Regions from separate parts of the Paraburkholderia sp. J69-1 genome, predicted to be linked through region 1. Evidence: predicted binding sites of a transcription regulator. Region 1 holds the regulator's gene; each other region holds the start of a gene.
The links. The regulator LexA, encoded in region 1, represses DNA repair genes until DNA is damaged. The targets are predictions, from matches to a motif close to ACTGTATNNNNATACAGT.
Positions count from the first base shown of each region.

Region 2: a site for LexA is predicted at 5,039-5,056, ahead of U5A67_RS19880 (VRR-NUC domain-containing protein). Genes of this name have one in related genera too.
Region 3: a site for LexA is predicted at 5,048-5,065, ahead of recA (recombinase RecA). Genes of this name have one in related genera too.
Region 4: a site for LexA is predicted at 5,404-5,421, ahead of U5A67_RS02445 (DNA topoisomerase IV subunit B). Genes of this name have one in related genera too.

Region 1 is NZ_CAJMZG010000011.1:161,653-169,627, forward strand. Features, by position in the region: gene U5A67_RS21580 (permease) at 93-1,193, shown strand; gene U5A67_RS21585 (hypothetical protein) at 1,340-1,762, shown strand; gene U5A67_RS21590 (ABC transporter permease) at 1,765-2,610, opposite strand; gene nodI (nodulation factor ABC transporter ATP-binding protein NodI) at 2,673-3,581, opposite strand; gene U5A67_RS21600 (universal stress protein) at 3,941-4,411, shown strand; gene U5A67_RS21605 (DUF2939 domain-containing protein) at 4,496-5,179, opposite strand; gene U5A67_RS21610 (hypothetical protein) at 5,269-5,640, opposite strand; gene lexA (transcriptional repressor LexA) at 5,697-6,347, opposite strand; gene U5A67_RS21620 (sulfate ABC transporter substrate-binding protein) at 6,651-7,694, shown strand; gene cysT (sulfate ABC transporter permease subunit CysT) at 7,837-7,975, shown strand, end outside.
Region 2 is NZ_CAJMZG010000010.1:150,246-158,220, reverse strand. Features, by position in the region: gene U5A67_RS19905 (L-lactate permease) at 1-687, shown strand, start outside; gene bamC (outer membrane protein assembly factor BamC) at 780-2,036, opposite strand; gene U5A67_RS19895 (DUF2844 domain-containing protein) at 2,437-2,952, shown strand; gene U5A67_RS19890 (DUF3443 domain-containing protein) at 2,949-4,229, shown strand; gene U5A67_RS19885 (hypothetical protein) at 4,275-4,889, opposite strand; gene U5A67_RS19880 (VRR-NUC domain-containing protein) at 5,064-6,806, shown strand; gene U5A67_RS19875 (ATP-dependent DNA helicase) at 6,803-7,975, shown strand, end outside.
Region 3 is NZ_CAJMZG010000012.1:157,872-165,846, reverse strand. Features, by position in the region: gene sucD (succinate--CoA ligase subunit alpha) at 1-623, opposite strand, end outside; gene sucC (ADP-forming succinate--CoA ligase subunit beta) at 729-1,895, opposite strand; gene U5A67_RS22720 (DUF2889 domain-containing protein) at 1,947-2,642, opposite strand; gene recX (recombination regulator RecX) at 2,772-3,560, opposite strand; gene recA (recombinase RecA) at 3,871-4,947, opposite strand; gene U5A67_RS22705 (response regulator transcription factor) at 5,229-5,996, shown strand; gene U5A67_RS22700 (sensor histidine kinase) at 6,009-7,592, shown strand; gene U5A67_RS22695 (MFS transporter) at 7,886-7,975, shown strand, end outside.
Region 4 is NZ_CAJMZG010000001.1:532,256-540,230, reverse strand. Features, by position in the region: gene U5A67_RS02460 (LysR family transcriptional regulator) at 1-287, shown strand, start outside; gene U5A67_RS02455 (CopD family protein) at 341-799, opposite strand; gene parC (DNA topoisomerase IV subunit A) at 975-3,290, opposite strand; gene U5A67_RS02445 (DNA topoisomerase IV subunit B) at 3,342-5,333, opposite strand; gene U5A67_RS02440 (ATP-binding cassette domain-containing protein) at 5,758-7,686, opposite strand; gene U5A67_RS02435 (DUF4399 domain-containing protein) at 7,769-7,975, opposite strand, start outside.

The DNA.
Region 1 (7,975 bases):
CGGGCCATTCGCGCGTCCTGCGCCGAAAACGTTCCGCGCGGCTCGTTTGCAATCAATCCTTAGACCTATCGCCCTTTGCGGAGTACCCCACGATGACGAGCGCACCGAACGCGCAATCGCCACAGTCGCCTCAATCCGGCGCGGCCGTGCCCGGCTATGGCTGGGCCATTTTTCTGTTGCTGGCCGTGGCCGGCCTGTTTTACGTGAAGTGGTTCCCTTATTACCACCGCGCTTTCACCGCCGAATCGACCCATTCGATCGGCAAATCGATCCTGATGGGCGCTTCGGCCAGCGCGCCCGCGCCGTCGCTGGGTGCCGCGCTCGATTACGCCCTTGCGTACGGTAAGGCGATCTGGCAAGCGATGGTGCTGGGCTTGCTGCTCGGCTCCGGCGTGCAGGCGCTGTTGCCGGTGCAGTGGGTCGCGCGCGTGCTTGGGCGGCGCGGTTTCGGCAGCGTGGCGGCGGGCGGTCTGCTGTCGGTGCCGGGCATGATGTGCACCTGCTGCGCGGCGCCCGTGGTGGCGGGCCTGCGTGCGCGCAATGCGTCGGCGGGCGGCGCGATCGCGTTCTGGCTCGGCAATTCCGTGCTCAATCCCGCGACGCTCGTGTTCATGGGTTTCGTGCTGGGCTGGCAATGGAGCGCGCTGCGTCTGGTGCTCGGCGTGCTGCTGGTGTTTGGTCTCGGCTGGCTGGCCAACCGTCTCGTGACGCCGCAGGAAGCGCGCGCCGCCGACGACCGTCTCGCGCTGCTCGCGCGCCAGCAGGCCGAAGGCGGCAATGTGTTCGCGCGCTGGGCGCGGATTTTTGCGCGCATGGCCGTGCGCCTCGTGCCGGAGTACATCGTGCTCGTGCTGCTGCTGGGCGCGGCGCGCGCGTGGCTGTTCCCGCACATCGGCCCGGACGTCACCAGCAGCATCGGCTGGATCGTCGCGTTTGCGGTGGCGGGCATGCTGTTCGTGATTCCGACCGCCGGCGAAGTGCCGATCATTCAGGCGATGCTGGCGCTCGGCATGGGCGTTGGCCCGGCGGGCGCGCTGCTGCTGACGCTGCCGCCCGTGAGCGTGCCGTCGCTGGCGATGCTGGCAGGCTCGTTCCGTCCGCGCGTGCTGACGCTCGTGGCGGTGGTGGTCGTGCTGTTCGGCATCGTGTCCGGGCTGGCGGCCGTGGGGCTGGGGTTCGGCGTAGCGGCCTGAATGCGCGTCGGGCCAGTGGCCGCGGTGCTACGATGAATCGATAGCGATCGCGCGGCGCTAACGACGACGTTTTAACGATCAAGCTTAAGACCGCGGATGGCCGCCAGGCCGTCCGCATAGATGAGGGCTCAGGCCCAGGAAACGGTATGGCACAGCAAAAAACCAATCCGAAACTCGAACAGGCGCTCACGCGCGGCGACCTCGCGATCCGCCAGGCCAATTCCGCTCGCGCGACGGCGGTGCTGCGCGCGCTCGGCAAGATGATCGTCGAGGCTTCGGCGACCATCGGCGTGCAGGCGCACGTCTCGATCCCCGACGGCGACCGTATTTACGATCCCGCCGACGGCCTCTGGCCGCAGCAACTGCTGATCTCGCTGGACGAACCCGTCGAGGAAGCCGACCCGGAAGAAATCCGCACCGTGCGTCTGCACGCGCAGACCCAGGCGACGGTGTTCCGCGTCGAGTGGCATCGCTCGGACGGCAAGATTGGCCGTCAGGAAGGCGGTCCGTTCGCCACGGTCGCGTTTATTTCGGACGTCGATATTCCCTGGGGCGACGACGAAGACTGACCTCAGCGCATCATGCGGCGCCGGAACAGGATCGACGCGATGCTGAACGGCACGATGATGTAGAACGCGAGCACGCCCAGATGCAGCGCGGCGTGCTCGACAGGCCGTCCGAGCATGGCCGGCCGGATCAGATCGACGGCGTGCGCGAGCGGCAGCATCAGCGTGATGTGCTGCGCGGCGGGCGGCAATTGCGTGATCGGGAAAAATACGCCCGAGAGCAGCAGCATCGGCGTGAGCACGAGCGTCTGATAGAACATGAAGAAGTCGTAGGACGGCGCGAGCGCGGTGACGATCATCGCGCAGCTCGCGAAGGCGAGGCCCGCGAGCGCGATCACGGGCAGCGCCAGCAGCATCGACGGAAAGCTCGCATAGCCGAGCCCGCCCGCCACGATCATGATGGCCGCGCCCGAGAGCATCGACTTGCTGGCGGCCCACATCACTTCCCCGAGCACCACGTCGCCGAGCGAGAGCGGCGTGTGCATGATCGCCTCCCACGTGCGCTGCACGTGCATGCGCGAAAAGCCCGAATACATCGACTCGAAGCTCGCCGACATCATCACCGAAGACGACACCGTGCCCGCCGCCAGAAACGCGATGTACGAGACGCCGTCCACATGCCCGACCATCAGGCCGAGGCCGAAACCCAGACCGAACAGATAGATCATCGGATCGGCGAGATTGCCGAACATCGACGCGATGGCGAGCTTGCGCCAGACCAGATAGTTGCGCCGCCACACGGCGATCCAGTGCGTCGCGTTCGAGGGCAGGGCCGCGCGCGGCTCGCGCAGCGGCGGGTGGGCGGGGCGGGTGGGGCGCGTGGGCGGCGGAGGTTGAGTGCGTGTCTGCATGGCGTGATCGGCTGTTCTGCTGGGTGGTTTCGCTGCGTGCGTTGGGGGCTGAATGCCGCGGCTTAGTCCTGCATCTCGCGGCCCGTCAGCCGCAGGAAAACATCTTCCAGATTCGCAGGCCGATGCAGATAACGCAGGTCCGAGCGCGGGCGCAATTGCGCATGCACGGGCGCGGGATCGTCGACATAGCAGAACAGCGTCTCGCCGCTGATTTCCGTGCGCTTGGCGAAGGGCGCGAGCGTGTCGCGCAGCGCGGCCGGGTCCGGTCCATAGACCTCGATCACATCGCAGCCGATCTCCGATTCGATCAGCGCTTTCGGTGCGCCCTCGGCGATCTTGCGGCCTTCCTCGATCACGCAGACGCGGTTGCACAGCCGCTCGGCTTCTTCCATGAAGTGCGTGGTGAGCAGAATCGTCTTGCCGCGCGCGAGCAGCGAGCGCAGCCGCTCCCAGATCAGGTGGCGCGCTTGTGGATCGAGCCCGGTGGTGGGTTCGTCCATCACCAGCACATCGGGGTCGTTGACGAGCGCGCGGGCGAGCGTGAGACGCCGGCGCATGCCGCCGGACAACTCGCTCACGCGCGCATCGGCCTTGCTTTCGAGGCGCGCGAATTCGAGCAGCGGCGCGACAAGCGCCTTCGCCTCGCTTGCCGAAAGCCCGAAATACCGGCCGAACACGAGCAGATTTTCGCGCACGGTGAAATCGGGATCGAGATTGTCGAACTGCGGCACGACGCCGACGCGTGCCCGCGCGTGACGCGCACGCGCGGGCACCGGCTCGCCGCACAGGCTGATGCGTCCCGCATCGGGCGAAACAATGCCGAGCAGCATGCGCAGCGTCGTGGTCTTGCCCGCGCCGTTAGGGCCGAGCAGTCCGAAACATTCGCCGGGGACGACGTTGAACGAGAGGCCGTTCACGACCGTCCGGTCTCCATAGTGTTTGATTACCTGCTCGAATTCGATGGCGGGCATGTCGTACCGTTTTCCGGTTTTATCGTCGGTTTGGGTTCGCCTGAAGCGTCCCTTCGATCGTGCGCAGGGCGTGCATGGGGTGCACGCGTCGCACGTCGCAAGGCGGCCTATTCTAGTGCATCGCCGCGCGCGAGGTGGCGCGCGCCCGCGCCACAAACGCGATTCCGATGCTGCGGCAATGGCTGTCACGGCAAGCATCCAGATTCAGCGCAAAGCCCGTGCCGTAAGGCTTTCGAGGCGCCAGAACGGTGCATGCATGTCGTCCGCTTACCTGGCGTTTTCCAACCCTTGCGCGCTGAATTGCGGCGCACCATCATGCAGTTACAACCTGCGCTTCGAGCGGGTGGGGAGAAGCGATCATGGCGAGCTACAAAAAGATTCTGCTCTGTTACGACGGCTCGCGCGAGGGCCGCAAGGCGCTGCGCTGCGGCGCCGATCTGGCGTTGGATCTGCAGGCGGAAACGCACCTGCTTTCGGTGGTGGATATGCGTTCGACCATCGCGCAAAGCGCCGGTTTGCTGACCGATGTGGCGTGCGGGCGCTTCGAGGAAACGGCGCGCGAGATCCTGCAGGAAGGCGTCGATTGGCTCACCGAGCGCGGCGTGCGCGCGCAGGGGCATTTCGCGTTCGGTCATCCGATCGACGAAATTGCCAATCTGGCCAATGAAATCCAGGCGGATCTGGTGGTGGTGGGGCATCGCTGCCGCACGGGGCTGTCGCGCTGGTGGATGGGCGCGGGCACTACGCCGCTGCTCGATCGCGTGTCGTGCAGCATTCTGGTGGCGTGTTCTTCGGCAGCCGAAGAGAAGCAGCAGCAGGCGGCCGCGTAACGGCGCGCCGTGTTCTGTCAGTGACAGGCACTCACATGCGCCCAGTCGCAATGGCTGGGCGCGTAGCGGTTCAATGGCGTTCGATTAATTGGCCGCGCCGTTGCCGGCATTCGCGTTGTTCAATTCCACCGCAGCAAGCTTCCACGAGAAAAGCCCGTGCCGCTGAAGGATGGCGGCATAGTGCTCGCCGCTCGCGCTGCGCTGCCATGTCACGGCGAATTCATTGAGGCTGCGATAACCCGCCGAGGTTTGCGCACGCGGTGGCGCTTGCGACGTATCCGTATTGGCGGGCGCGGGTTGCTGCGCCGGCGGCGCTGTTTCAGCCGGTGCCGATGAAGCCTGCGTCCCGGGCGGCGGCGGTGCCGGGCGATCGCCGGGCTTGCCCGTGGGCGGCATGCCATTGAGCAGCGCCGCCACACCTTCAGGCGTCGCGTACGCATCCACCAGCGGCCCGATCAACGCCGAGCCGATCACCGCGCCCAGCATCAACAGCGGATTGCTACTGTGCTGCGCGTGAATGCGCTCCTGCAGCATCTCGCCCACCTGCTGCTTGAGACTCACGCGCAACGCCGGGTAATCGACGTATTCGTTCAACGCGACGGCGTCGCGCGCATCCGCCGCCTGCTTGAGGTGGTTGAGCGCGATGTACGGCGACGCATAGCCATAGCCGAGCGCCGCGACAACGGCCACCGCCGCGACTGCAATCGCAACGGGTTTCTTCCAGTTCGAGGACGCGCCTGAAGGCGTGGAGACAGTCGGATGGGTCATCGGGCAGGGCGGCCCCGCGCGAACGGGGCAAAAGTTCAATCAGGGTGTTGACCGCCCGCGCGCCAGAAAATTTCCCATGAAACAGCTTGTTACTTCGCCAGTGCCACCGGCATGTCGCCGGTTTGTTCGGCGATGCAACGGTCGAGCGCGCGGCACACCGCATCCATCGTACCGACCATGATGAGGCGCGACGGACCGTGATAGACGCGCACCGGCGCGCGGCGATCCGGCTGTTCCGTATTCAGCGTGCTGTTGAGCGACACGCGCGCGAACGCAGGTTGTGCCGACGGCAGGGGCGGCAGTTCCGGCGTGTACGTCTCTTCAGCGGTGTTCTCGAAGAGCGAGCCATTGAGCGCTGCCGCCGAGGCGCGCGCGTCGCGCAATGCACACGACGCGATCCCGCGCAGATGGCGCAGACGGCCGAATTGACGGAAGGGCAACAGGCGGGCAAGGCGTTCCATGACTCTCTCTCCAGAAGATGCGCGGACCAGGCGCTGACAAGGCGCGGTCGGAATTATCAGAATTCGGTGGGACGGATCAGACCGACGGCGATGCCTTCGAGCGCGAATTCAGCGCTGCCGGCGGCGACGAAGATGTTGTCGTAGTCGGGGTTTTCGGCGATCAGCTCGATACCGTTGGGCTGACGCTTCAGACGTTTCACGGTCACGTCGTCGCCCAGACGCGCGACGATGATCTGGCCGTCCTTCGCTTCGGCTTTCTTCTGCACGGCGAGCAGGTCGCCGTCGAGGATGCCCGCGTCGCGCATCGACAGGCCGCGCACCTTCAGCAGGTAGTCGGGGCGGCTCGAGAAGAGCGCCGGGTCGCACGCATAGTTCTGCGAAATATGTTCCTGCGCGAGGATCGGGCTACCCGCGGCCACGCGGCCAACCAGCGGCAGCGTGAGCTGCATGATGCTTGCGTGCGGCAGCGTGAATTGATGCGGCAGGTCGTCGGGCCCCGGCATCAGGCGGATGCCGCGCGAGGCGCCCGCAGCCAGTTCGATCACGCCCTTGCGCGCCAGCGCGCGAAGGTGCTCCTCAGCGGAGTTGGCCGAGCTGAAGCCGAGTTCGGCAGCGATCTCGGCGCGCGTGGGCGGAAAGCCGGTGCGCTCGATCGCGCGGCGGACCAGATCGAAAACCTGCTGCTGTCGTGCGGTGAGTTTGGTCATGTCGACACTGTATGTTTGAACAGGTAGCTGTATTTTTATACAGTACTCGCCGCTTTTCAAGTGTTACTTGAGGTTTGTCGTTTGGGTGGCGCTACAACGGCGTTTTGCGATGGTCTGACGGACGAAAACGTGCTCCGACAGCCGATTTATCCGCGCTTACCACTTTTGCGTATTAAAAAATGAAAAAACATCATTTTTAATAATGTAAGCCAATCGCTAGACTGGCCTTCATCGATCGCCGCACAGACAAGAACGCGGTGGCGCGCAGCACCACACGGCACACGACAACACGGAGAAAGCGGGATGAAACAAGGCACTACGGGGCGCGGCTGGTTCACGACACTGGCGGCAAAACTGGTTATCGGCGCGGCGCCGCTGCTGGGCATGGTCGCGATGGCGCCGGCTGCGCACGCGGATACCTCCCTGCTCAACGTCTCCTACGATCCGACGCGCGAGCTGTACCAGGAGGTCAACGAAGCCTTCATCAAGCAGTGGAAGGCCAAGACCGGCGAAACGCTCACGATCAAGCAGTCGCACGGCGGTTCGGGCGCGCAGGCGCGCTCGGTGCTCGACGGCCTGCAGGCCGATGTGGTGACGCTGGCGCTGGCCTGGGACATCGACGCACTGGCCAACAAGGGCATCGTCGCGAAGGACTGGCAAAAGCGTCTGCCCGATAACGCCTCGCCGTACACCTCGACCATCGTGTTTCTTGTGCGCAAGGGCAATCCCAAGCACATCAAGGACTGGGACGATTTGACCAAACCGGGTGTGTCGATCGTCACGCCGAATCCGAAGACCTCGGGCGGCGCGCGCTGGAACTACCTTGCGGCCTGGGCGTATGCGGAACACCAGCCGGGCGGCAACGACCAGAAGGCCAAGGAATTCGTCACGAAGCTCTACAAGAACGCCGGCGTGCTCGATTCGGGCGCGCGTGGCGCGACCACCAGCTTCGTGCAGCGCGGGATCGGCGACGTGCTGATTGCCTGGGAAAACGAGGCCTTCCTGTCGCTCAAGGAGTTCGGGCCGGAGAAGTTCGAGATCGTGGTGCCGTCGGTGAGCATTCTGGCCGAGCCGCCGGTGGCCGTGGTCGACAAGGTCGTCGACAAGAAAGGCACGCGCAAGCAGGCCGAGGCGTATCTGCAATTCCTCTATAGCGAGGAAGGCCAGGAGATCGCCGCGAAGAACTTCTACCGTCCGCGTTCGGACAAGGTGCCGGCGGCGCTCACGGCGAAGTTCCCGAAGCTCAAACTCTACACGGTGGATGACACCTTCGGCGGCTGGACCAACGCGCAGAAGACGCACTTTGCCGATGGCGGCGTGTTCGACTCGATTTATCAGCCGCAGTAAGAGTTGCAATACGAGCCGCAAGCAGCAAACATAAAAGCACCATAAAACAAGGCGCGCCCAACGAGGCGCGCCTTTCGGCGCAGCGGCCTGCACGCCTTGAAGTTGCAGAAGACGCCGCGCAACCCATGTGAAGAGATAGAGCATGACGACGTTCCGATTACAGAAGCCTGGCGCCTTGCCCGGGTTCGGCGTGACGCTCGGCATTACGGTGGCGTATCTGAGCCTCGTGGTGCTGATCCCGCTCGCGGCGACCTTCCTCAAGACCGCGACGCTCGACTGGG
Region 2 (7,975 bases), on a different contig from region 1:
GTGGTGATCGTCTGGACGGTGGCCAAGGTGTTCGCGATCGGCGACGTCAAGGTGCCGTGGCCGGGCCTGAACAAGGCCGTGTTCATCACGCTCTACAAAACGCCTTATGGCGCCGTGTGGGACTTCCAGCCGCTCGCCACCGGCACCGCCATCCTGTGCGCGGCGATCATCACCGCGTTCGTCGTGCGTCTGAAGCCCTCCGATTTCGGCGGCGCAATCGTCGATACCTGGGTGCAGACGCGCATCGCCATTCTCACGGTCGCGACCATCGTCGGACTGGCGTTCCTGATGAACTATTCGGGGCTGACCTACACGCTGGGTCTGGGCGTGGCCTCAGTGGGCGCGCTGTTTCCGCTGGTCTCGGCGTTCCTCGGCTGGGTGGCCGTGTTCCTCTCGGGCAGCGATACCTCTGGCAACGCACTGTTCGGCAATCTGCAGGTGGTGGCCGCGCAGCAGCTCAACCTGAACCCGGTGCTGATGGCGGCGACCAATTCGTCGGGCGGCGTGATGGGCAAGATGATCTCGCCGCAGAACATCGCCACTGGCGTCGCGACCACCGAACTCAAGGGCCAGGAAGGTCACGTCTTCGCCCGCACCTTCAAGCATTCGATCGTGATGACGGTGCTGCTCGGCATTCTGGTGTGGCTGCAACAGTACGTGCTGACGTGGATGATTCCGCCGCACTGAACACCGCCGCGCCGATAAGGACGTAAAACGAAAAAACCCGCCTGCTTGCGCAAGGCGGGTTTTTTATGGGCAATGCCTGGATGACGCGCGTCTTAGTGCAGCTCTTCGACCACGAGACCCATGATTTCGCGTGCGGGACGCGACGAGTCGATCTCGCCCTTGTCGTCCACCACGGCGATGCGCGTCTGGTTTTCCGTGACGGCGCGCACGTTGACCTTGTACTGCTTCGCGACCTTTTCCTTGCGGCCGTGGAAGATCTGGTTCCAGAAGCCCTGCTCGGCCGAAGTCATATCCTGCGGATCGACGTAACGCACGTAGTAGACGCCCTTCGAGCGATCGCGGTCGTCCACCGTGAAGTTGGCGCGGTCGAGCGCGAGGCCCACACGCAACCATGCACGGTCATACGGCTCCGACAGCGTCAGCTCGGTCGAGGTGTACTGGCCGCCCGGCAGCGTGCCGCCCGACGCACCCTTCGAACCCGCAGCCGCGGGGCTCTGGCCCACCGCCGCCGCGTTCTGCGCAGCGATGGCTGCCGCTGCGGCATCCGGCGCCTTCGACGATGCAGCCTTCGCACCCTTCTTGTCGGCCTTCGCGTCCGCGTCGGCGGCAACCTGCGCGTCCGGCACGCCCGGCTTGGCGCGCGCCAGCGTCACCATCAGGCGCTTCAGGTATTCCTGTTCGAGCGCCGGATCGTTGGGCTTGGGCACCCACTTGCTGGTTTCGTTGTTCGTGCCGGAAAGCTGTTCGCTCAAGCCCTTCTGGCTGATGAACACATACGTGCCGCCCGTGGGCGAGGTTTCCAGACGCGTACGGTACTTGTTGCGTTCTGCCGTGACGTAGGAATTGCCCGTGGCCCAGGACAACGTATTACGGATCAGGCCGTCGTTGATCTTGGGATGGGTTTCGTTCCAGTCGGTTTCCATCAGGCCCTTGTCGCGCTGGTCGACGACCAGCAGGAAGCCTTGTTCCTGCCAGAAGCGACGCACCTGCGCCCAGACGTCGGCGGGCGTGCGGCTGTCGATGACCAGCCAGCTTTCCGTGCCGTCACGCTGGATATGCATGCCCGGCACCTGCGGCAGGACCTGGCTGTTGTCGTCGGTCGCGGGCGCGGCGGCCTGCACCTGCTTGAGCGCCGACAGCGAGGTTTCGCCGCCCTGCGGGGGCAGCGAGCGCTGGTCGGCCGTTTCGTCGAGCATGTTCGGCGGTACGGCCAGCGACGATTGCTTCGCCTTTGCGTCACTACGGTAATCGATCTTGCCCGGCGTCGGCGAGCTGCAGCCGGCGACCAGCCCGCCCGCCATCAGGAGCGCAAACGCGCGTGCGGCAAGACGTTGATGAAAATCACTCATGTTCGGGTAATCCCTTCGGCTACGCCACGGACAGTTTGCGTGGATCAACCAGCCATTTTACCGGCGAGATGGCGCGCTGTGCAAAAACCGGATTAAGCGGACGCGTTTCCGCATGTTGCAGCGGTAAGAAGCGCGCTTCGCCGGACGGCTTGTAACGCTGCGCAGGACTCGTGACGACCGCGCAGATGTAACGTTCGTCCACATTCTGAAAACACTCTCCGCGCAACATCAATCAGACAAATCCTATTTTTTATCAATGACTTGCCGATGCTGACGGCCAGCCGCAGAGCTTGCGCCGATCGGCATTGTTGGCGTGTACGCCTTGCCGCACCGGCGCGATGCTAATTTCCCCAAAAAAAATCAGAAAGAAAAATTCTAAAACGTCGTACGGAGAGAATTCATGACAACTTGCAGCCTCATCCGGCTGGGCCGCGTCACGTCCGGTGCCCGCCTTCTATCGCTTCTGGTGCTTCTGGGCCTTCTGGGCGCGCTATCCGGCCCCGCGCAGGCCGCGCTCGGCGACATCGTGCCGACGGCGGCGCGCGTGAGCCTCGCCACCGACGCCGCCGACGCAACCCAGTCGCTCGCGGGCGGCGCACTGCGCGTCACGCAGTGCGTCGATGCAGCCGGTACGCGCGTGAGCGAATACGTGGCCACGGCCAGCGGCCAGATCGTCGCCTATACGTGGCAAGGGCCATCGGCGCCGAATCTGCACACCCTCCTCGGCCGTTATGCCGCCGACTTCCAGAACGGCGCCGTCGCGCTGCATGTGGCCGATCGCGACAATCTGCACGCCGCGCGCGTGGATACGCCGAGCGTGATCGTCGAATCCGGCGGTTTGATGCGCAGCTACGTGGGCCGCGCGTGGCTGCCGGGCGCGCTGCCCGCAGGCGTGAGCGAAGGAGATCTGCGATGAGCGCGCGCCTGTGCGTGTTCGCGGCGATGCTCGCGGCCGCGCTCGCTGCATGTGGCGGCGGCGGTTCGTCGTCCGCAGCGGCGGCGGCACCGGGCGGGACGTCCGCGGCCAGTACGCCTGCGGCATCGGGATCGTCCGGCGCCTCGCCCCCCTCCACCACGCCCGCCACGAGCACCGGCAGCGTGACGCAATCGACCACGCCCAACGTCTTGCCGATCACCGTCGCCTCGACGCCCACTTCGACGCGCAACATGCTGATGGCGAACGTCACCGTCTGCGTGCCCGGCACCAGCACCTGCGCGACCGTCAACAACGTCCAGGTCGATACCGGCTCGCAGGGGCTGCGCCTGCTTGCCTCGGCCTTGCCGGCCGGCTTCGCGCTCCCGGCCGTGCCCGCCGGCAACGGCAGTGATCCGGCCGGTTCGTGCGCGGCGTTCGGCTCCGGCTACACGTGGGGCGCGGTGCGCAGCGCCGACGTCAAGCTCGCGGGCGAAGTCGCCTCCGCCTTGCCGATCCAGCTGATCGCCGACCCGTCCGTGCCGACCATCCCCAGCGCCTGCAAGGGTTTTGGCCTCGCCATGATCAACGCCACGGCGCTGCGCTCGAACGGCATTCTCGGCGTCGGGCCGTTCGGTGCCGATTGCGGTGCATCCTGCGTGAATGGACCCAATAGTTCGTGGTACTACGCATGCCCATCCGGCAACTGCACGGCGAGCACGCAGCCGCTCACGCAGCAGGTGAGCAATCCGGTCGCGGCCTTCGCCACCGACAATAACGGCGTTATCGTCGATCTTCCGGCGATTGCGAGCACGGGAGAAAGCGCAGTGAGCGGCTCGCTGATCTTCGGCATCGGTTCGCAGGCGAACAATGCGCTCGGCAGCGCGACCGTGCTGCGCGGCAATTCGGTGACGGGTTTCGTTTCGACCACGACATCGGATGGCAGCGTCTATTCGCAGAGCTACATCGACAGCGGTTCGAACGGCTTCTTCTTCGCGAACGCGACGCTCACGCGCTGCGGCGTGTGGTTCTGCCCGAGTTCGCCGCAGAGCCTGGCCGCGACGCTCAAGGGCGTGGATGGCGTGGCCGCGCCCGCTTCGCTGTCGGTTGCGAATGCGACGTCGCTGTTCGCGACCGGCAACTGGGCGTTCAACAATCTTGCGGGCTACAACGGCAGCGCATTCGGCTGGGGCTTGCCGTTCTTCTTCGGACGGCGCGTCTACACCGCCATCCAGGCGCAGACGACACCCGCAGGCACGGGGCCGTACTACGCGTTCTGAATGCGCGCGGGGCGCTGGCCTGTAGTGACCTGTGCTGACTTCGGCTTATTCGGCCTGCGCGTCGGATGCGGGCGTTGCGGGCGTGGTCTTCGCAAGCGCGGCTGGCGAAAGCCAGTGGAACGCGGTGAGCGCGCCGGTGCGGTCGTACTGGCATTCCGCGGCGGCGCCAGGCGGCGGCGCTTTGTGCAGGCCGAGCTTCACAGCGAGGATGCCAAGCGGCGTGGTGGGTTTGGGCTCTTCGACCTTCGGCGCCGAAGCCGCGCTGACCGCAGAGGCGCCCGACGCCGGCACGGCAACCGCAGCGTGCTGCTTGCCCGTCACGCCAGCCGCACTGGACGAAGCCGATGCAGCGGATGCCCCCGACGACGCCACCGCCGGCGAACCCGCATTCGGCATGCCGCCCACCGCGAGCGCTTCCGAAGCCCCGAGCACGCCCGAAGCCGGAATCATGCCGCGTTCGAGTTGCCCTTCGATGACGACGCGCTTGCCGCGATACGCCACCGCCGTGTGCGTGACGGAGAAGTCGCCCAGCGACGCACTGGCGAGGCGGCTGCGCATCTCCTGTTCGCAGGCGCTGGGGTTCTGGTACTGCGCAACGCAGCCCGCGAGCAGGGTGGCGCCGGCCGCGAGGCCGACGAGACAGGCATTCCGTTTGTTCATCGCTCTTGTCGCTGTTTTGTCACTGTAGTCGCGCGTGCAGCGCGATCCGGTTTTCAGGCTGCGCCAATTGTAGCTTACGGCCCGCCCGACGCCGATCTACGCCGGACGGCCCCGCCGGCAGCGAAGCGCGCGGGCCTGCTATCATCGCGGCTGTATATCCATACAGTGCCGCGCGTGCTCCCCGACTCCCCCGATCCGTTCTACTACCTGGCGAATTTCGAGCGCGCGCTCGGCTGGCTCGACGCGCGCTGCGCCGACCTGTTCGACGACGCCGAACGCCGTTTCGCGCAGGAATTCGGCGCCCTGCCGCTCGCGGCGCGGGCGCTGTTCGTGCGCATGCTGATGCGCAAGGGCCCGCACTTTCGCGCGAGCAAACTCGATTACGCCGAGATCGGCTGCCCGCGCGCGGCGGCCGCGCCGCTGATCGAGGCGGGCTGGCTCGACGCGACGCCGGAACTCGCGCTCGACGCGCTTGCGGCGCTCGTGACCAAGGCAGAATTGCAGACGCTCGCTGCGCGGCTCGTCGCGCAGGGCGAAGCCGCCACGTCCGACCTGATCGCCCTGAACCCGCGCACCGCCACACGCGCGGCCACGCTCGACGCGCTCGGCGCCGCCGCGCCCGCCGCACGTCTTTGGAGCGCGTGGTTTCCCGCCACGGCGGATACGGTTTTCGACTTCGTCGCCGCGCCGCTGTGCGAACGTCTGCGCCTGATGTTCTTCGGCAATCTGGATCAGGACTGGTCCGAATTCGTGCTCGCCGATCTGGGCGTCTACCGCTACGAACCGGTGCCGCTCGACAGCGCCTCGCGGGCCTTCCAGCAGCGCGCCGATATCGACGCGTATCTGGCCCTGCGCGATTGCCGCGCGATTTTCGATGTCGCGCCCGAAGATCCAGGCGCGCTCGACATCGCCACCGCGCTCGATGCTCTCGACGCGCTTGCCGCGCACACGCACCACAACGCCTGGCTGCGCGCGCGCCACGACCGTGTGCGCCACGCGGCGGGCCAGTCGGCCGAACGGCTGGGCGAAGCGGCGCTGGCGATGCGCGCCTATCTCGACTGCGGCCACCCCAAATCGCGTTACCGGCGCGTGCGCGTGCTCGAGCAACTGGGACAGCGCGACGCGGCCTGCGCGCTCGCCCAGTCGATTGCCGAAGCGCCCGCGAACGAAGAAGAGGCGCAGCGCGCGGCGCGCACGCTCGGCCGTCTGACGCGCCGCCGCGCGACGTCACGCAGCCAGCCCGCCGCGCCCGATCACTCGCTCATCGAACTGACGCTGCCCGCCGCGCACCGGCCGCTGCGCGTGGAAGAAGCCGCTCGCCTCGCGCTCGCCGGCAGCGACGCCGAAGCGCCCGTGTTCTACGTCGAAAACACGCTCATTACGGGCCTGTTCGGCCTGTTGTGCTGGCCCGCGCTGTTCGCGCCGCTGCCGGGCGCGTTCTTCCACCCGTTCCAGCGCGGCCCCGCCGATCTGCATGCCGCCGATTTCGTTACGCGCCGCGCGGCGCTGTTCGACGCCTGTCTCGCCGAACTCGAAACCGGCACGTATCGCCACACCATCGCGCAGCGTTTCGCCGATAAATACGGCACGCAGGCGCCCTTCGTCGCATGGGGCACGCTCGACGACACCCTGCTCGCGCTGGCGCTCGACTGCTTCCCGGCCGCGCATCTGCGTCTGTGGTTCGAGCGCCTGTTGCGCGAGCCGGCTGCGAATCGTTCGGGCCTGCCCGATCTCGTGCGCTTCTGGCCGCGCGAGCGCCGCTACGAACTGATCGAAGTCAAAGGGCCTGGCGATCGCCTGCAGGACAACCAGCGCCGCTGGCTCGCCTACTGCGCCGCGCACGGCATGCCGGTGACGGTATTGCAGGCGCGTTGGGCAAGCGAGGACATCGCGCAGGAAGCCGTGATCGCGCCATGAGTTACACCGTCGCCGTGCGCATGCTTTGCGAGTTCACCGCCAAACGCGGCGACCTCGATCTGCGCTTCACGCCCTCGCCCGATGCGAGCGAAGGCCGCGCGGGTCACGCCGCTATCGCCGCGCGCCGGCCTGCCGGTTATGAAACGGAAATCGCCCTGAGCGGCACCATCGGCACACTGACCGTGCGCGGGCGCGCCGATGGCTACGATCCCGCGCGGCAGCGGCTCGAAGAATTCAAGACCTATCGCGGCGATCTGGACGCCATGCGCGAGAACCAGCGCGCGCTGCATTGGGCGCAGTTGCGCGTGTACGGCGCCTTGATGTGCGAGAAGCTTGGCCTCGATGCGCTCGAACTGGCGCTGGTGTATTACGACATCGGTTCGGGGCGCGAAACGGCGCTCGTCGAGCAGGCCAGCGCCTGGCAGTTGCGTGCGGATTTCGAAGCGCAATGCGCGCGCTTTATCGCATGGGCCGAGCAGGAAAGCGCGCATCGTACCGCGCGCGACACGGCGCTTGCCGCGCTGCGGCTGCCGCATCCGAGCTTTCGTCAGGGCCAGCGCGATCTCGCCGAGGCGGTCTGGCGCGCGGCCACCCAAGGCCGTTGTCTGCTCGCTCAGGCGCCGACGGGCATCGGCAAGACCATCGGCACCTTGTTTCCGCAGTTGAAGGCCTGCGCGCGCGGCGGCATCGACAAGGTGCTGTTTTTGAGCGCGAAAAGCTCCGGGCGGCAACTCGCGCTCGATGCGCTCGACACGCTCGCGAATGCACAGAACGACGCAAGCGACGAAACCAACGCGCCGCTGCCGCTACGCGTGCTCGAACTCGTCGCGCGCGACAAGGCCTGCGAGCATCCCGAACTCGCGTGCCACGGCCAGTCGTGCCCGCTCGCGCGCGGCTTCTACGACCGCCTGCCCGCCGCCCGCGAAGCCGCGCTCGCCCGCGTCCATCTCAAGCGCGACGCGCTGCGCGAAGTCGCGCGCGAACACGCGGTCTGCCCGTATTACCTCGGCCAGGAACTCGCGCGCTGGAGCGACGTGATCGTCGGCGACTACAACTATTACTTCGACGTGAGCGCGATGCTGTTCATGCTCGGCGCACACAACCAGTGGCGCATGAGCCTGCTGGTGGACGAAGCGCACAATCTGCCCGAGCGCGCCCGCGCGATGTAT
Region 3 (7,975 bases), on a different contig from region 1:
GCGTCCGTATCCGGATCGTCGTTGAACATCTGCATGACGTCGATGTGCTTCAGACCGTTGATCGGGTCGCCGCCGATACCGACTGCCGACGACTGGCCAAGGCCGAGTGCCGTCAGCTGCGCAACCGCTTCATACGTCAGCGTGCCCGAACGCGACACGACGCCGATGCGGCCCTTGCGGTGAATGTGACCCGGCATGATGCCGATCTTCAGCTCGTCCGGCGTGATCGTGCCGGGGCAGTTCGGGCCGAGGAGCAGCGTCTTGCGGCCTTCGCGGCGCATACGGTCCTTGACTTCGATCATGTCGCGCACGGGAATGCCTTCCGTGATACAGATCGCCAGATCGAGGTCGGCCTCGACGGCTTCCCAGATCGCAGCAGCAGCGCCTGCGGGCGGCACGTAGATGACCGAAACGGTCGCGCCGGTGGCGTCCTTGGCTTCACGCACGTTGGCGTAAATGGGGATGCCTTCGAAGTCTTCGCCGGCCTTCTTCGGGTTCACGCCCGCGACGAACGCTTCGCGGCCGTTCGCGTATTCACGGCAGGCACGCGTGTGGAACTGACCGGTCTTGCCGGTGATGCCCTGCGTGATGACCTTGGTGTCTTTGTTGATCAGAATCGACATGTATTGACCTCTGTTCGCTTGACGCCGCGCGTCGCGCCGCCCGCTACGTGTTGCCAAGTAGAGCGGTCTTCGCGCCGGCACAGCGTCATTCGTATCCGCTGAAAATTACTTGCCTTCGGCAGCCGCGACAACCTTCTGCGCAGCCTCTTCCATGCTGTCCGCCGAGATGATCGGCAGGCCCGAGTCGGCCAGCATCTTCTTGCCGAGGTCCTCGTTCGTGCCCTTCATGCGCACGACGAGCGGCACCTTCAGGTCAACGGCCTTCGAAGCCGCGATCACGCCTTCCGCGATCACGTCGCAGCGCATGATGCCGCCGAAGATGTTGACGAGAATCGCCTTCAGCTCCGGGTTCTTCAGCATCAGCTTGAACGCTTCGGTGACCTTCTCGGTCGTCGCGCCACCGCCGACGTCCAGGAAGTTCGCCGGTTCGCCGCCGAACAGCTTGATGGTGTCCATCGTCGCCATCGCCAGACCTGCGCCGTTCACCAGACAGCCGATATTGCCGTCGAGCGAGATGTACGCGAGGTCGAACTTCGAGGCTTCGACTTCAGCCGGATCTTCTTCGTCCAGATCGCGGTAAGCGACGATTTCCGGATGGCGGAACAGCGCGTTCGCGTCAAAGTTGAACTTGGCGTCGAGGGCGATGACCTTGCCGTCGCCCGACACGTTCAGCGGGTTGATTTCGGCCAGCGAAGCGTCGGTTTCCCAGAATGCCTTGTACAGGCCTTGCAGGATCGCGCGTGCTTGCGGAATCGAAGCGGCCGGCACGCCGATCTTCGCGGCGAGGTCGTCGGCCTGCGCGTCGAGCAGACCGGTGTTCGGATCGACGACGATGTGGTGGATCAGTTCCGGATGCTTTTCGGCGACTTCTTCGATGTCCATGCCGCCTTCGCTCGAACCCATCAGCACGATCTTCTGGGTCACGCGATCCACGACGAGGCTGACATACAGTTCCTGCTTGATGTCGGCGCCTTCTTCGATCAGCAGACGGTTCACCTTCTGGCCTTCCGGACCGGTCTGGTGCGTGACGAGCTGCATGCCGAGAATCTGGTTCGCGTATTCGCGGACCTGTTCCAGCGTCTTCGCCACCTTCACGCCGCCACCCTTGCCGCGGCCGCCCGCGTGAATCTGGGCCTTCACGACCCACACCGGACCGCCCAGCTCTTCAGCGGCCTTGACCGCGTCATCCACCGAAAACACGGGCGTGCCGCGCGGTACCGCGACGCCGAATTTCCGCAGGATTTCCTTACCCTGGTACTCGTGAATCTTCATGCGTGATTCCCTTCAGTCTGAGAGTTGGAGTGAACTTCGTTTCCGCTGTTGTTATTCATGCGCGACGGCGTCGGCCTTGCCATCCTGGCGCGGCCCAGTGTCTTCGCGCACGCTGGTACCTGCCCCGCTACGCTCTTGCGAACGCGGCGCGTGGCCATACCAGCGCGGATAAAACTGCTTGACCGCCTCGCCGTCGAACCGCAGCGCGTGGCAGCGGCCGAGCTGGAAAGGCGGTTTTTCACCGGTGGCGGTGTCGTCGCCGGCGGTCTTGCCGTGGTCCGGTCCTGCGTCGTCGCCTGGATTGCCGTTCGAAACATCCCACACGGCTCCCACGAATGCCTGAACGGCGACAGTCGGCAACACGCCCAACATTTCTGTGAGATGCGTGCAGCCAGCCGTGCCGGCGAGCAGCCGGCCCGCTTCGCGGCGGAAATTCTGGAGGAGATTGAGCCCGATAAGGGCCCGATAGGCGGGATTGGCGTTCTGGCACTGACCGTCGTAAGGCACCCAGTCGGACGACGCTTCAGCGTCGACGACATTGAGCTTGCGATCGATCGTGATTCGAAGCCAGAGTTCATGGATCGGCAAACCATTGGGCCGGATACCGGATGCAAGCGGCACGTCGCGAGGCTTGTGATCCGTCAGGCACGCGTCGATATCCCAGAGGCCGTCTTCGCGCTCATAGGCGACCGCCCGGATAGCGCGCTGATGACGCAACTGGCGAGGCGCGGGCGGAGAGAGCGGCATACTAGGTAAGACCGGATTAGAAAACTTCTCGAGTTTAACATACCGGGTATTTGAGACAGCCACGATCTCGCACCCCCTCTAGAAGCTTGTTTCGAGACGTTTTTTGATCCTGGCGGATCATTTTTTCGATCAATCGCCCGAAAAGTCCTCCTCGATGCCTTTGAGGATCTTGCCGATGATCGACATCGAAAAACCGCGGGCGGCGAGAAAACGCGCCTGACGTGCGCGCTCGGCCGGCGTCTGCGGTAATTGACCATACTTCTTCTGCCAGACTGCACGCGCACGCGTGAGTTCCGTCTCGCGCAACTGCGAATTCACTTCCTGGATCAGTTCCTCACCGACAGCATGCCGCTTGAGTTCGCTGACGATGCGCCCCGCGCCCACGCGCGACGCACGGCGGTAGACGACGCTTTCGGCGAAACGCGCATCGGAAAGCCAGCCTTCGCGTTCGAGCGCGTCGAGCAGCGCTTCGAGTTCGTCGGCGTCTTCGGTATAGGTCATCAGCTTGCGCGAGAGTTCCGCGCGGCTGTACTCGCGGCGCGACAGATAGCCTAGCGCGCGGCCCTTGAGCGAACGCTCGGGGCGCTGCCTGTTCGCAGCAGCCGCGTTGGCCTTGCGCGCGGCGCGCATCGTGGAACTGCGCTCGTAACTGTCGCCGGTTTCTTCGCGGATTTTTTCGGCCGCGCGCGCAATGTCGTGCGCATCGAACGATTCGGAATCGTCGAAATCGTTGCTGCGGCGGGAACTGCGTGTGAATGACTGCGCGGTTCGCTGAGCGGTTGACCCGGAAGCCGCAAGCGGCGTGCGGCGCGATGCGCGTGCGGGTTCACCACTCGCAGCATTCGATACAGGCGATGGCGATGCATCGACAATGCCGGCGAGATCGGCAGGCGTATCGAAGAACGCCTCGAACGGCACTTCGAATACCGCGCCGCCTTCGTCGTCGAGTTCGGGCGTGGAGGAATGGGACAAAAGTTGAGGCTCGGAATGCACAAAGCCGCGATCGCCCGAATGGGCGTCGCGGCTTTGCGAGGTAATACAGGATGAATCGTGGGACCGGTCAAGGGAAGCGAAGGAGCGCCGGGCGGCGCTCCGTTCACCACTGCCTGCATCACGCAAACGCCCGGCTTCGTCCGCAGACGAAGCCTTCGCGGCCTGCGGCGGCGCCGAGGTCAATCCGCGCTTGCGCATCACAGTCGTGCTCCCCCTTAAGGGCCCGATTCAGGACTTATTCTTCGTCTGCGATTTCGACTTCGCCGGAATCCTTGACGCCATCCGGCATCGTGCTGACGCCGAGCGATTCGCGGATGCGGTTTTCGATCTCGCGAGCGATGTCCGTGTTTTCGCGCAGGAATTCGCGGGCGTTGTCCTTGCCCTGGCCAATGCGCTCGCCGTTATAGCTGTACCACGCACCGGCCTTGTCGACGATCTTGGCCTGCACGCCCAGGTCGATGATTTCGCCCTGACGCGAGATGCCTTCACCGTAGAGGATGTCGAACACGGCTTCGCGGAACGGCGGCGAGACCTTGTTCTTGACGACCTTCACACGCGTTTCGCTGCCGATGACTTCGTCGTTCTTCTTGATCGAACCGATACGGCGAATGTCCAGACGCACCGACGAGTAGAACTTCAGCGCGTTACCGCCCGTGGTGGTTTCCGGGTTGCCGAACATCACACCGATCTTCATACGGATCTGGTTGATGAAGATCACCATGCAGTTCGTCTTCTTGATCGTGCCGGTGAGCTTGCGCAGCGCCTGCGACATCAGACGAGCCTGCAGACCCGGCAGCGAGTCGCCCATTTCGCCTTCGATTTCAGCCTTCGGCACGAGTGCCGCGACCGAGTCGATCACGATCATGTCGATCGAGCCCGAGCGCACCAGTGCGTCCGTGATTTCGAGTGCCTGTTCGCCCGTGTCCGGCTGCGAAATCAGCAGTTCCGGCACGTTCACGCCAAGCTTCGAGGCGTACTGCACGTCGAGCGCGTGTTCCGCGTCGATAAACGCTGCCGTGCCGCCGATCTTTTGCAGTTCTGCGATCACCTGCAGCGTGAGCGTGGTCTTGCCCGACGATTCCGGACCATAGATTTCAACCACGCGGCCACGCGGCAGACCGCCAACGCCGAGAGCGATGTCGAGGCCGAGCGAACCCGTGGAGACCACCTGGATGTCCTCGACCGCGTCGCCGTCGCCGAGTCGCATGATCGACCCTTTGCCGAACTGCTTTTCGATCTGCGCGAGCGCGGCAGCCAGTGCCTTGCCCTTCTCAGCAGTCAGCCCAGCCGAGCCTTTCTTGCTATCTTCCATGAATCGTCCTTTGCTATGATGAACGGCGTCTGATGACGATGCACGCGCTCGCTTGAGACATGTTTTTGACACATGACGAGCGGTGCGCACGAACCCAGACACTGTATAAAAAAACAGTAGTTTTGGCAAGCACGTTTTCAACTAACGCGCACGCCGAAACCGCGAATTTCCGGAGACCGCCGTGCGCCGACCGTTCAGGCCCCAAGCCTGCGAACACGGCGCCGGTGCTGCGAAGCGCGCGCGGCAGCCACGTCGCGCTTCGAAGGCAACGCTTGCGCACCATGCGAATCCTCATTGCCGAAGACGACAGCATACTCGCGGACGGCCTCGTCCGATCACTCCGCCAGGCGGGCTATGCCGTTGATCACGTGCGTACCGGCGTGGACGCCGATACTGCCTTGTCGATGCAGTCTTTCGACCTGCTGATCCTCGATCTGGGCCTGCCGAAAATGCCCGGCCTGGAAGTGCTGCGACGTTTGCGCGCGCGCAATTCCAACCTGCCCGTTCTGATCCTCACCGCCGCCGATAGCGTCGACGAGCGCGTCAAAGGGCTCGATCTGGGCGCCGACGATTACATGGCCAAACCCTTCGCGCTCAACGAACTGGAAGCGCGCGTGCGGGCGCTCACGCGGCGCGGCGCGGGCGGCGGGCCGACCGTCGTGCGGCACGGCGCGCTGTCGTTCGATCAGGTGGGGCGCGTGGCGCACATCCACGAGCAGGTGCTCGATCTGTCGGCGCGCGAACTGGGTGTGCTCGAAGTGCTGCTGCAGCGGCTCGGGCGGCTGGTGTCGAAGGAACAACTGGTCGATCACCTCTGCGAATGGGGCGAGGAAGTCAGCAACAACGCGATCGAGGTCTATGTCCACCGGCTGCGCAAAAAACTGGAAACCGGCGGCGTGCGCATCGTGACCGTGCGCGGGCTGGGTTACTGTCTGGAGAAGGAAGCCAAGGAAACCGCGCAACCGGCTGCGCCATCGAGCGCCGCCACGCAGGCCGATTCACAGGCCGATTCGCCGCCCGCCATGCCGGCCAGCCACTACTTCAAATAGCCAGGCGCGACGATGGCCGAGCCCGCTCCCGCCGCGCGCAGCCAGCCGGCTTCGTCCGCCAGCCTGAACGCCGCATCGGCGCTATCCGGCGCGCTCGACGACGAAGCGCGCGACGCCCGCTACGCCAACCCCTTCGCCCCGCCCGACGAAGCCGAAGCCGCCGCCGAGGCGCGCCCGCGCTCGCTGTTCGGCGAAATCCTCGACTGGATGCTCGCGCCGTTGCTGCTGCTCTGGCCGATGAGCATCGCGGTTACCTATCTGGTCGCCAAATCCATCGCCAACGGGCCGTTCGACCGCGCGCTCGAAACCGATGCCTACGTGCTCGCGCGCCAGATCCATCCGGTCAACGGCGTGGCCGAACTGACGCTGCCCGATTCCACGCGCGACTTCCTGCGCGCCGATAACGTCGACAGCGTCTACTACCAGGTGCTCGGCAGCCGTGGCGAACTGGTGGGCGGCGACCGCGATATGCCGCTGCCGCGCGACGACGACCGCCCTTCGCCCGGCCTCGTGGAATTCCGCGACGACACGCTGCACGGCATCGACATCCGCGTGGCCTATACGACGGTCGAACCGCAGCATCTGTCCGGCTCGCAACCCGTGCTCGTGCAGGTGGCCGAAACGCTCGACAAGCGCCGCGCGCTCGCCAACGACATCATCAAGGGCGTGATCCTGCCGCAGTTCGTGATCCTGCCGCTCGCGATCCTGCTGGTGTGGTTCGGCCTGTCGCGCGGCCTCGCGCCGCTGCACGCGCTGCAATCGAACATGCGCATGCGCCGCCCCGACGATCTCTCGCCGCTCGAAGCGCGCCGCGCGCCGCCCGAAATCGAGCCGCTCGTCACCTCGTTCAACGACCTGCTCACGCGGCTCGAACAGAACATGGAACTGCAAAAGCGTTTTATCGCCGATGCCGCGCATCAGATGAAGACGCCGCTCGCGGGCCTGCGCACCCAGGCCGAACTCGCGCTGCGCCAGCACGCCTCGCCCGAGGTGCATCGCTCGCTCGAACAGATCGCGACGAGTTCCGAGCAGGCGGCGCGGCTCGTCACGCAACTGCTGGCGCTGGCGCGTGCCGAAAACCGCATGTCGGGGCAGATTTTCACGCCCGTCGACGTGACCGAAGTCGCGCGTCATGCGGTGCGCGACTGGGTTCAGCCGGCGCTCGCGCGGCAGATGGATCTGGGCTACGAAGGCCCGGAAGACGCCGATCAAGCGACCGCTGTTCTGGTCGACGGCAACCCGGTGATGCTGCGCGAAATGCTGTCGAATCTGATCGACAACGCGATCCGCTACACGCCCACGGGCGGGCGCATCACCGTGCGCGTGCGGCCCGAGCCCGCCGCGCGCGCCGTGCATCTGGAGGTGGAAGACACGGGCATCGGCATTCCCGTGGGCGAGCGCGAGCGCGTGCAGGAGCGCTTCTATCGCATTCTCGGCCGCGACGGCGACGGCAGCGGCCTGGGGCTCGCGATCGTGCGCGAAATCGCGACGATGCACGGCGGCACGCTCGCCATCGACGACAACGTCTACCAGGAAGCGCCGCGACTGGCCGGAACGCTCGTGCGCGTGACGCTGCGGCTACGCGCTGTTTCCTGACACGACCCAGCCGAAACTGACAGCGAAAGCGTCAAAAGCCGCGAAAACGGGGATGGGACTTTCCCTGATGCGGCTCGCACGCGCCGCCACAACACTTGATCGATATAGCCAAATGGCACATCGTTGCCATCAATTTAAACAACAATAAGCGACGATAAAAACAAATCCACATCCCAGTCGCGCGCCTGAAATCATCCCTAGTCCGTCAGAACCCCGTAAGTTTCCATTCCAATAATGCAGCGCAGGACCGCCTCGACCGCGGGCCCACACGCACATCAAAATTGGAGACACATATGGCAACCGTTGGCGGACAAGTCTCGCACTCGCCGATGACCCGCGACGAAAAACGCGTGATCTTCGCGTCGTCGCTCGGCACCGTGTTC
Region 4 (7,975 bases), on a different contig from region 1:
GCGATCAGCGCGGCTTTACGGGGCGTATCGTGGCGTCGTCGCCGAGTCTGGACGAAGTGCGGCGGCTGATCTATGCGGGCTACGGCATCGGCTGCCTGCCCGAACATACGGTGAAGGACGATCTGGCGCGGCAACGCCTGTGGCGGCTACCGCCGGAGGAAGGTCTCGCGGATGTCGACATCCACTTGCTGTGGCATCGCGAACGCAAGATGAATGCGGCCGAAGAAGCGTTCTTCGACGCGATGGAGCGCTGCATGCAGCGCTATGCGCTCGCGGAACGTCTATGAAAGACGCGCCGCGAACGTTGCATCAACAACGATAAAACAGCAATCGAGCCGCTTCAGTACCCGCGCGCCAGCACCGCGACGCCAATCGTCACGATACCCAGCACGAGATTGATGACCACGAGGCGGCGCATCGTGCCCACGGCGCGCGCGCCGTCGGGCCATTTCTGCGCCTGCACCGCGCGGCGAATGCGCGGAAACAGCGCAAAGCGGATGTGGCCGAAGATCAGCATCATGATGACGCCGAGCCCTGCCATGGCGTGCAGCTGCCACGTGGCGTGACCGCCGCCGAACTGCATCAGCAGAAAACCGCCGCTCAGCAGGATCGCGATGATGGCGACGCCCACCCAGTTGAAGAAGCGGCCGAACACCGATTCGATCAGCGGCAGACGCAGTTGCGGCGAAAGATCTTCGAGCGCGGGGCGCAGGCAGTAGTGCGCGAAAACCATCCCGCCCACCCAGACCGCAACGCTCAAAAGATGCACAAACAGCGCGATTTCGATCGCGTGACCCATGCTGGTAAGTCCTCGTACTTAAAAGATTTCCGGTGCGAACGCCGAATGCAATGTGGGCGGCATTATTCCATGCCGCCCACCGTTGCGCACTGGATGTGTACGCCCGTTCAGGAGCGTACCCTGGCTGGCTCGTGCTCTGGCTGGCTAGATGCCGATGCGGGTCGCGAGATGCGACCTAGCGCGGCAACACCGGACGCATGCCCGTGATGACCTTGAGCTTCGAGTCCGGCGCGCGGCCCTTGCGGGCACGCTTGCCGACCTGCGGCGCCAGCACCGGACCCGACATCAGGTCTTCGCCCGGCTTCTGGCCACGGCCCGTGCCTTCGAGCACCACGCCCGCCGCGCTGATCGCCAGCGCCTGCAGCAGCGTTTCCTTGTCTTCGAGCTGCATCAGCGTGACGCCGCGACCGCCGCCCGAAAGCGTCTTCATCTCGTCGAGGCCGAACACCAGCACGCGGCCGCCCGAGGACAGACACGCCACCTGGAGCGCGTCCGGCACCATCGGCATCGGCGTGAGCGGCACGCTGCCTTCGTCGATCGTCATGAAGGCCTTGCCGGCCTTCACGCGGCTGATCATGTCGCCGATCTTCGCGATAAAGCCAAAGCCGTTGCTCGATGCCAGCAGGAGCGGTTGATCCGCGCTCGCCGCGAAGTAATGCAGCAGATGCGAACCCGCTTCGAGTTCGATCAGCGAGGTGACCGGCACGCCGTCGCCGCGACCGCCCGGCAGTTGCGCCACCGAGACCGAATAGACGCGGCCGTTGCTGCCCCACGCGATCAGCGTGTCGGGCGTGCGGCACAGGAACGCCGCGTACAGACCGTCGCCGGCCTTGAACGTGAAGCTTTGCGGATCCAGACCGTGGCCCTTGAGCGCACGCACCCAGCCCTTCTGCGACACCACCACCGTGACCGGATCATCCGCCACGCGCACTTCGAAGGTCGCGCGCTTTTCCTGCTGGATCAGCGTGCGGCGATCGTCGCCGTACTGCTTCGCGTCGGCTTCGATTTCCTTGACGATCAGGCGCTTCATCGACGACTCGTTGGCCAGCAGCTCTTCGAGCTTCGCCTTCTCGTCGCGCAGTTCCGCGAGTTCCTTCTCGATCTTGATCTTTTCCAGCCGCGCCAACTGACGCAGACGGATTTCAAGGATGTCCTCGGCCTGACGCTCGGACAGACCGAACGCGCTCATCAACGCCGACTTCGGCTCGTCCGATTCGCGGATTATGCGGATGACTTCGTCGATATTGAGGAAGACGATCATCCGCCCTTCGAGGATGTGGATGCGGTCGTCGACCTTGGTGAGACGATGCTGCGTGCGGCGCGTGACCGTGGCGAAACGGAAGCCGATCCACTCGCCGATGATCTCGCTGATGCCCTTCTGACGCGGACGGCCATCGGCGCCGATCATCACGAGGTTCAGCGACGCGTTCGATTCGAGGCTCGTGTTGGCGAGCAGCGAATTGATGAACTCGCCCTGATCGATCTTGCTGGTCTTCGGCTCGAACACCAGACGCACCGGCGCGGCCTTGCCCGATTCGTCGCGCACCGCGTCGAGCAGGCCGAGCATGGTCTGCTTGCTCTGCAACTGCTCGGGCGTGAGCGTCTTCTTGCCGAGCTTCAGCTTGGGGTTGGTCAGCTCCTCGATTTCTTCGAGCACCTTCTGGCCCGAGGTATTCGGCGGCAGTTCGGTGACAACGAGTTGCCACTGGCCGCGCGCGAGTTCTTCGATCTTCCAGCGCGCACGCACCTTCAGGCTGCCGCGGCCCGTTTCATACGCCGCCGCGATTTCCGCTTCGCTCGAAATGATCTGGCCGCCGCCCGGGAAATCGGGCCCCGGCAGACGCTCCATGATCTCCGCGTGCGTCAGCTTCGGATTCTTGATCATCGCCACGGCCGCCGTCGCCACTTCGCGCAGATTGTGCGAAGGGATTTCGGTGGCCAGACCCACGGCAATCCCGGATGCGCCGTTGAGCAGCAGCATCGGCAGACGCGCGGGCAGCGTCTTCGGTTCCTGGAAGGAACCGTCGTAGTTCGGCATGAAATCGACCGTACCCATGTCGATTTCGTCGAGCAGCAGCTTGGCGATGGGCGTGAGGCGCGCTTCCGTGTAACGCATCGCCGCCGCGCCGTCACCGTCGCGCGAACCGAAGTTGCCCTGACCGTCGATGAGCGGATAGCGCATCGAGAAGTCCTGAGCCAGACGCACGAGCGCGTCGTAGGCCGACTGGTCGCCGTGCGGGTGGTATTTACCGAGCACGTCGCCGACCACGCGCGCCGACTTCACGGGCTTGGCGTTGTCGCCCAGGCCCATTTCGTTCATCGCGAACAGGATGCGGCGCTGCACCGGCTTCTGGCCGTCGCAGACGTCGGGCAGCGCGCGGCCCTTGACCACGCTCACGGCGTAGTCGAGGTAGGCGCGTTCCGCGTAGTGGCCGAGCGTGAGCGAGTCGCCGCCTTCGGCGCCATTCGCTTCAACAAAAAGATCGTCCATGTTTTTCAGTCAGTCCGTAATCTGTGTGGGCAGTTATGCAGAAGGTGCGGATCAGATATCCGCTTCGACTTCGTTGCCCTTCTCTTCGAGCCACGAACGGCGCGAAGCCGCTTCACCCTTGCCCATCAGCATCGTCATGCGCGCGACGGTGGCCTCGTAGTCGAGGTCGCCGAGCAGGATGGGCGACAGGCGGCGCGTGTCGGGGTTCATCGTCGTGTCCCAGAGCTGTTCGGCGCTCATTTCGCCGAGACCCTTGAAGCGGCTGATGGACCATTGCGTGTCGCGCACGCCGTCCTTGCGCAGCTTGTCGAGGATCGCTTCGAGTTCGCCTTCGTCGAGCGCGTAGAGCTTCTGCGCGGGCTTCTTGCCGCGCGCGGGCGCATCGACGCGGAACAGCGGCGGGCGCGCCACATACACATGACCGCGCTCGATCAGTTGCGGGAAGTGCTTGAAGAACAGCGTGAGCAGCAGCACCTGGATGTGCGAACCGTCGACGTCCGCGTCCGAGAGAATGCAGATCTTGCCGTAGCGCAGATTCGAGAGATCGACGGTCTCGTCCGGGCTATGCGGATCGACGCCGATCGCCACCGAAATGTCATGCACTTCGTTGTTGGCAAAGAGACGGTCGCGCTCGGTTTCCCAGGTGTTCAGCACCTTGCCGCGCAACGGCAGGATCGCCTGATATTCCTTGTCGCGGCCCATCTTCGCCGATCCGCCCGCCGAGTCGCCCTCGACCAGGAACAGTTCGTTGCGCGCGATATCGGTTGCTTCGCAGTCGGTCAGCTTGCCGGGCAGCACAGCGACGCCCGAACTCTTGCGCTTCTCGACCTTCTGGCCCGCGCGGGTGCGCGCCTGCGCCTGCTTGATGACGAGATCGGCGAGCTTCTTGCCGTGCTCGACATGCTGGTTGAGCCACAGTTCGAGCGCCGGGCGCGTGAACGACGACACCAGCTTGACGGCGTCGCGGCTGTTCAGGCGTTCCTTGATCTGCCCCTGAAATTGCGGATCGAGCACCTTGGCCGACAGCACGAACGACACGCGCGCGAACACGTCTTCGGGCAGCAGCTTCACGCCCTTGGGCTGAAGATTGTGCAGCTCGACAAAGCTCTTCACGGCCTGGAACAGACCGTCGCGCAGGCCGCTTTCGTGCGTGCCGCCCGCGGGCGTGGGGATCAGGTTCACGTAGGACTCGCGCGTGAGCGGGCCTTCCTCGCACCACGCCACGACCCACGCGGCGCCTTCGCCTTCGGCGAACGTGTCGTCGTTGGTGCGGCCGTCGGCGTAGCGCTCGCCTTCGAACAGCGGGATCAGCAGATCGGCGCCGCCCATGCCTTCGAGCAGATAGCCGCGCAGGCCGTCTTCATACTTCCAGCTCAGGCGCTCGCCGGTCTTTTCGTTGATCAGTTCGACTTCGACGCCCGGCAGCAGCACGGCCTTCGAGCGCAGCAGGCGTTGCAGCTCGCCAAGCGGCAGATTCGGCGAATCGAAATATTTCGGGTCGGCCCACGCGGTCACGCGCGTGCCGGTCTTCTTTTCTTCGCGCGTGGCGTTGCGCACGCTCAGCGGCTTGACGACATCGCCGTTCGAGAAACCGAGTTCGGCGACCTTGCCGTCGCGCCAGACGGTCACGTCGAGGCGTTTGGAGAGCGCATTGGTGACCGAGACGCCCACGCCGTGCAGGCCGCCCGAGAACGTGTAGGCGCCGCCGGCGGCCTTGTCGAACTTGCCGCCCGCGTGCAGGCGCGTGTAAACGATTTCGACGACCGGCACCTTCTCTTCCGGGTGCAGGCCGAACGGAATGCCGCGGCCGTCGTCTTCGACGGAAACCGACTGGTCCGCGTGCAGCGTGACCGTGATGCGACGGCCGAAGCCGCCGAGCGCTTCGTCCGAGGCGTTGTCGATGACTTCCTGGATGATGTGCAGCGGATTCTCGGTGCGCGTGTACATGCCCGGCCGTTGCCGGACGGGCTCGAGGCCCTTGAGCACCTTGATCGACGCTTCGCTATATCCAGCGTTCGCAGCGTTTGACTTCTTCGTTGACATGGTGATCCGCAGGGGGTTGTCCGCGCGCTTGTCCACAGAGGCTGTGGACATCTGCGGGGAAAACGCGTTGAGTGTTCAAAAAAACCGTGACGAAACAATGGCATGGACGGGCTGCTCGCCTGGCGCGCAGGCGCGGCGCGCAAACCCGGTCCGCCGTATTCGCGAGGTATTGTACTGATTTGGGACCGCGCGGCAATTTGCTTGGGGGTCGGCCGTTCGGCCAGGGGGTTTCCTGGAACGCGAGTCGCGTAGAATGAAGCGCTTGCCGCAAGGGGTTTGGCGCGGGTGGTTGGGGGATTTTCGTTAGCTGCGTTGGTGGACTGTTCGTTGCAAGGTTGGGACGAACGCGTGTATTCCCGCTCCATCGTTCCACGCCATAAAAAAAACGGCCTTCATCAGACCGTTTTCCCGTATTACTCCAGCATCACTTCCGCTTCGCCTCAAGCTCTTCCCAGCGCTCCAGCGCAACGAGCAATTCCTCGTCGATGGCTGCATAGCGCTCGGTCATGCGCGTGCCTTCCTTCGCATCCTTCGCGAAAATCGAGCCATCCTCGATCTGCGCGCCGATAGTCTTCTGCTCCGTCTCCAGCGCCTCGATCTTCTTCGGCAGCTCTTCCAGTTCGCGCTGCTCCTTGAACGACAGCTTCACGCTGCGCTGCGCGTTGCGGGCCGCCGCGCCGTCCTTCTGCGCAACCGCGGCCGGTGCGGCTTCCTTCGGCGCACGCGCTTCGGCAATTTCCTGCGCGCGCGCGCTCTGCGTCTGCCAGTCGCTGAAACCGCCGACGTATTCGCGCCAGCGCCCTGCGCCCTCGGCCGCGATCACCGACGTCACCACGTTGTCGAGGAACGCGCGATCGTGCGAGACCAGCAGCACGGTGCCGTCGTAATCGGCGAGCAGTTCTTCGAGCAGTTCGAGCGTCGGAATATCGAGGTCGTTGGTCGGCTCGTCGAGCACCAGCACGTTCGCCGGGCGCGCGAACAGACGCGCGAGCAGCAGACGGTTACGCTCGCCGCCCGACAGCGACTTCACGGGCGAACGCGCACGCTCGGGCGCGAACAGGAAGTCGCCCAGATAGCTCATGACGTGCTTCTTCGTGCCGTTGATCTCGACCCAGTCGCTGCCCGGGCTGATGGTATCGGCCAGCGTTTTTTCGAGGTCGAGCTGCGCGCGCATCTGGTCGAAATACGCCACCTGCAGATTCGTGCCCACGCGCACGGTGCCTTCGTCGGCCTTCAATTCGCCGAGAATCAGCTTGAGCAGCGTGGTCTTGCCCGCGCCGTTCGGGCCGACAAAGCCGATCTTGTCGCCGCGCATCACCGTGCCCGAGAACTTATCGACGATCGTGCGATCGCCGTAACGCTTCACCACATCCGTGAGTTCCGCGACGATCTTGCCCGACTTCTCGCCCTGCGAAACGTCCAGCTTCACGTTGCCCTGCACGTTGCGGCGCTCGGCGCGATCGTTACGCATCTGCACGAGACGCGCGATACGTCCGACGCTGCGCGTGCGGCGCGCTTCCACGCCCTTGCGAATCCACACTTCTTCCTGCGCGAGCAGCTTGTCGAACTTCGCGTTTTCCACGCGCTCGACTTCGAGCTGCTGCGCCTTGCGCTCCTGATACTGCGTGAAGTTGCCCGGATACGAGAGCAGCTTGCCGCGATCGAGTTCGACGATGCGCGTGGCCACGCGATCGAGGAAGGCACGATCGTGGGTGATGAACAGCAGGCTCGAACGCTGCGAAACCAGCAGTTCCTCGAGCCAGCGGATGCCGTCAAAGTCGAGGTGGTTGGTCGGTTCGTCGAGCAGCAGCACGTCCGGCTGCAGCACCAGCGCGCGCGCCAGCGCCACGCGCTTTTGCATCCCGCCCGAGAGCGCGCCCACGCGCGCTTCGCCTTCGAGGCCGATCTGCGCGAGCGTGGTGGCCACGCGCGTGCGCCAGTTCCAGCCGTCGTGCGCGTCCAGCGACGATTGCAGCGTGTTCATGCGCGCGAGCAGCGCGTCGTGATCCGCGCCTTCGGGCGTTTCCGCGAGCTCATGCGCGACCACATCGTATTGGTCGAGCAGCGCGCGCACCTGCGCGAGGCCCGAGGCGACCGTATCGAACACCGAGGCATCGGTATCGAAATCCGGTTCCTGCGGCACGTAGACGGTCGTGAGATTCTGCTGGCGCGTGACGAGGCCGTCGTCGGGACGGGCGAGATCGGCGACGATCGTGAGCAGCGACGACTTGCCCGCGCCGTTACGGCCGATCAGGCCGACGCGCTCGCCGGCTTCGAGCGAAAAGTCCGCGTGATCGAGCAGCGCGACGTGACCAAACGCGAGTTGCGCGTCGGAGATGGAGTAAAGCGACATGGATGGAAACCGAGGCCTGCGTTGGAGAGCAAGCCCGTATTGTACCGGGCGGCACGGCTGGCTCCGCGCCGCCCGCTTGCGCTTACTTCACGTGGACCGTAATCGTCTTGCTCCACTCGGGGCCATAGGACTGATGCGCGCCGTTGGCGAACTGCGCCGTGAGCGTGTGATCGCCCGGCGGCAGCGTGATATCGGCTTCGGTCTGACCTTTGCCGTAGTGAATCGATTTATCGTTGACCGGCACGACCGTGCCTTGCGCAAGCGGCTGGCCGTCGATCAGCAGATGATG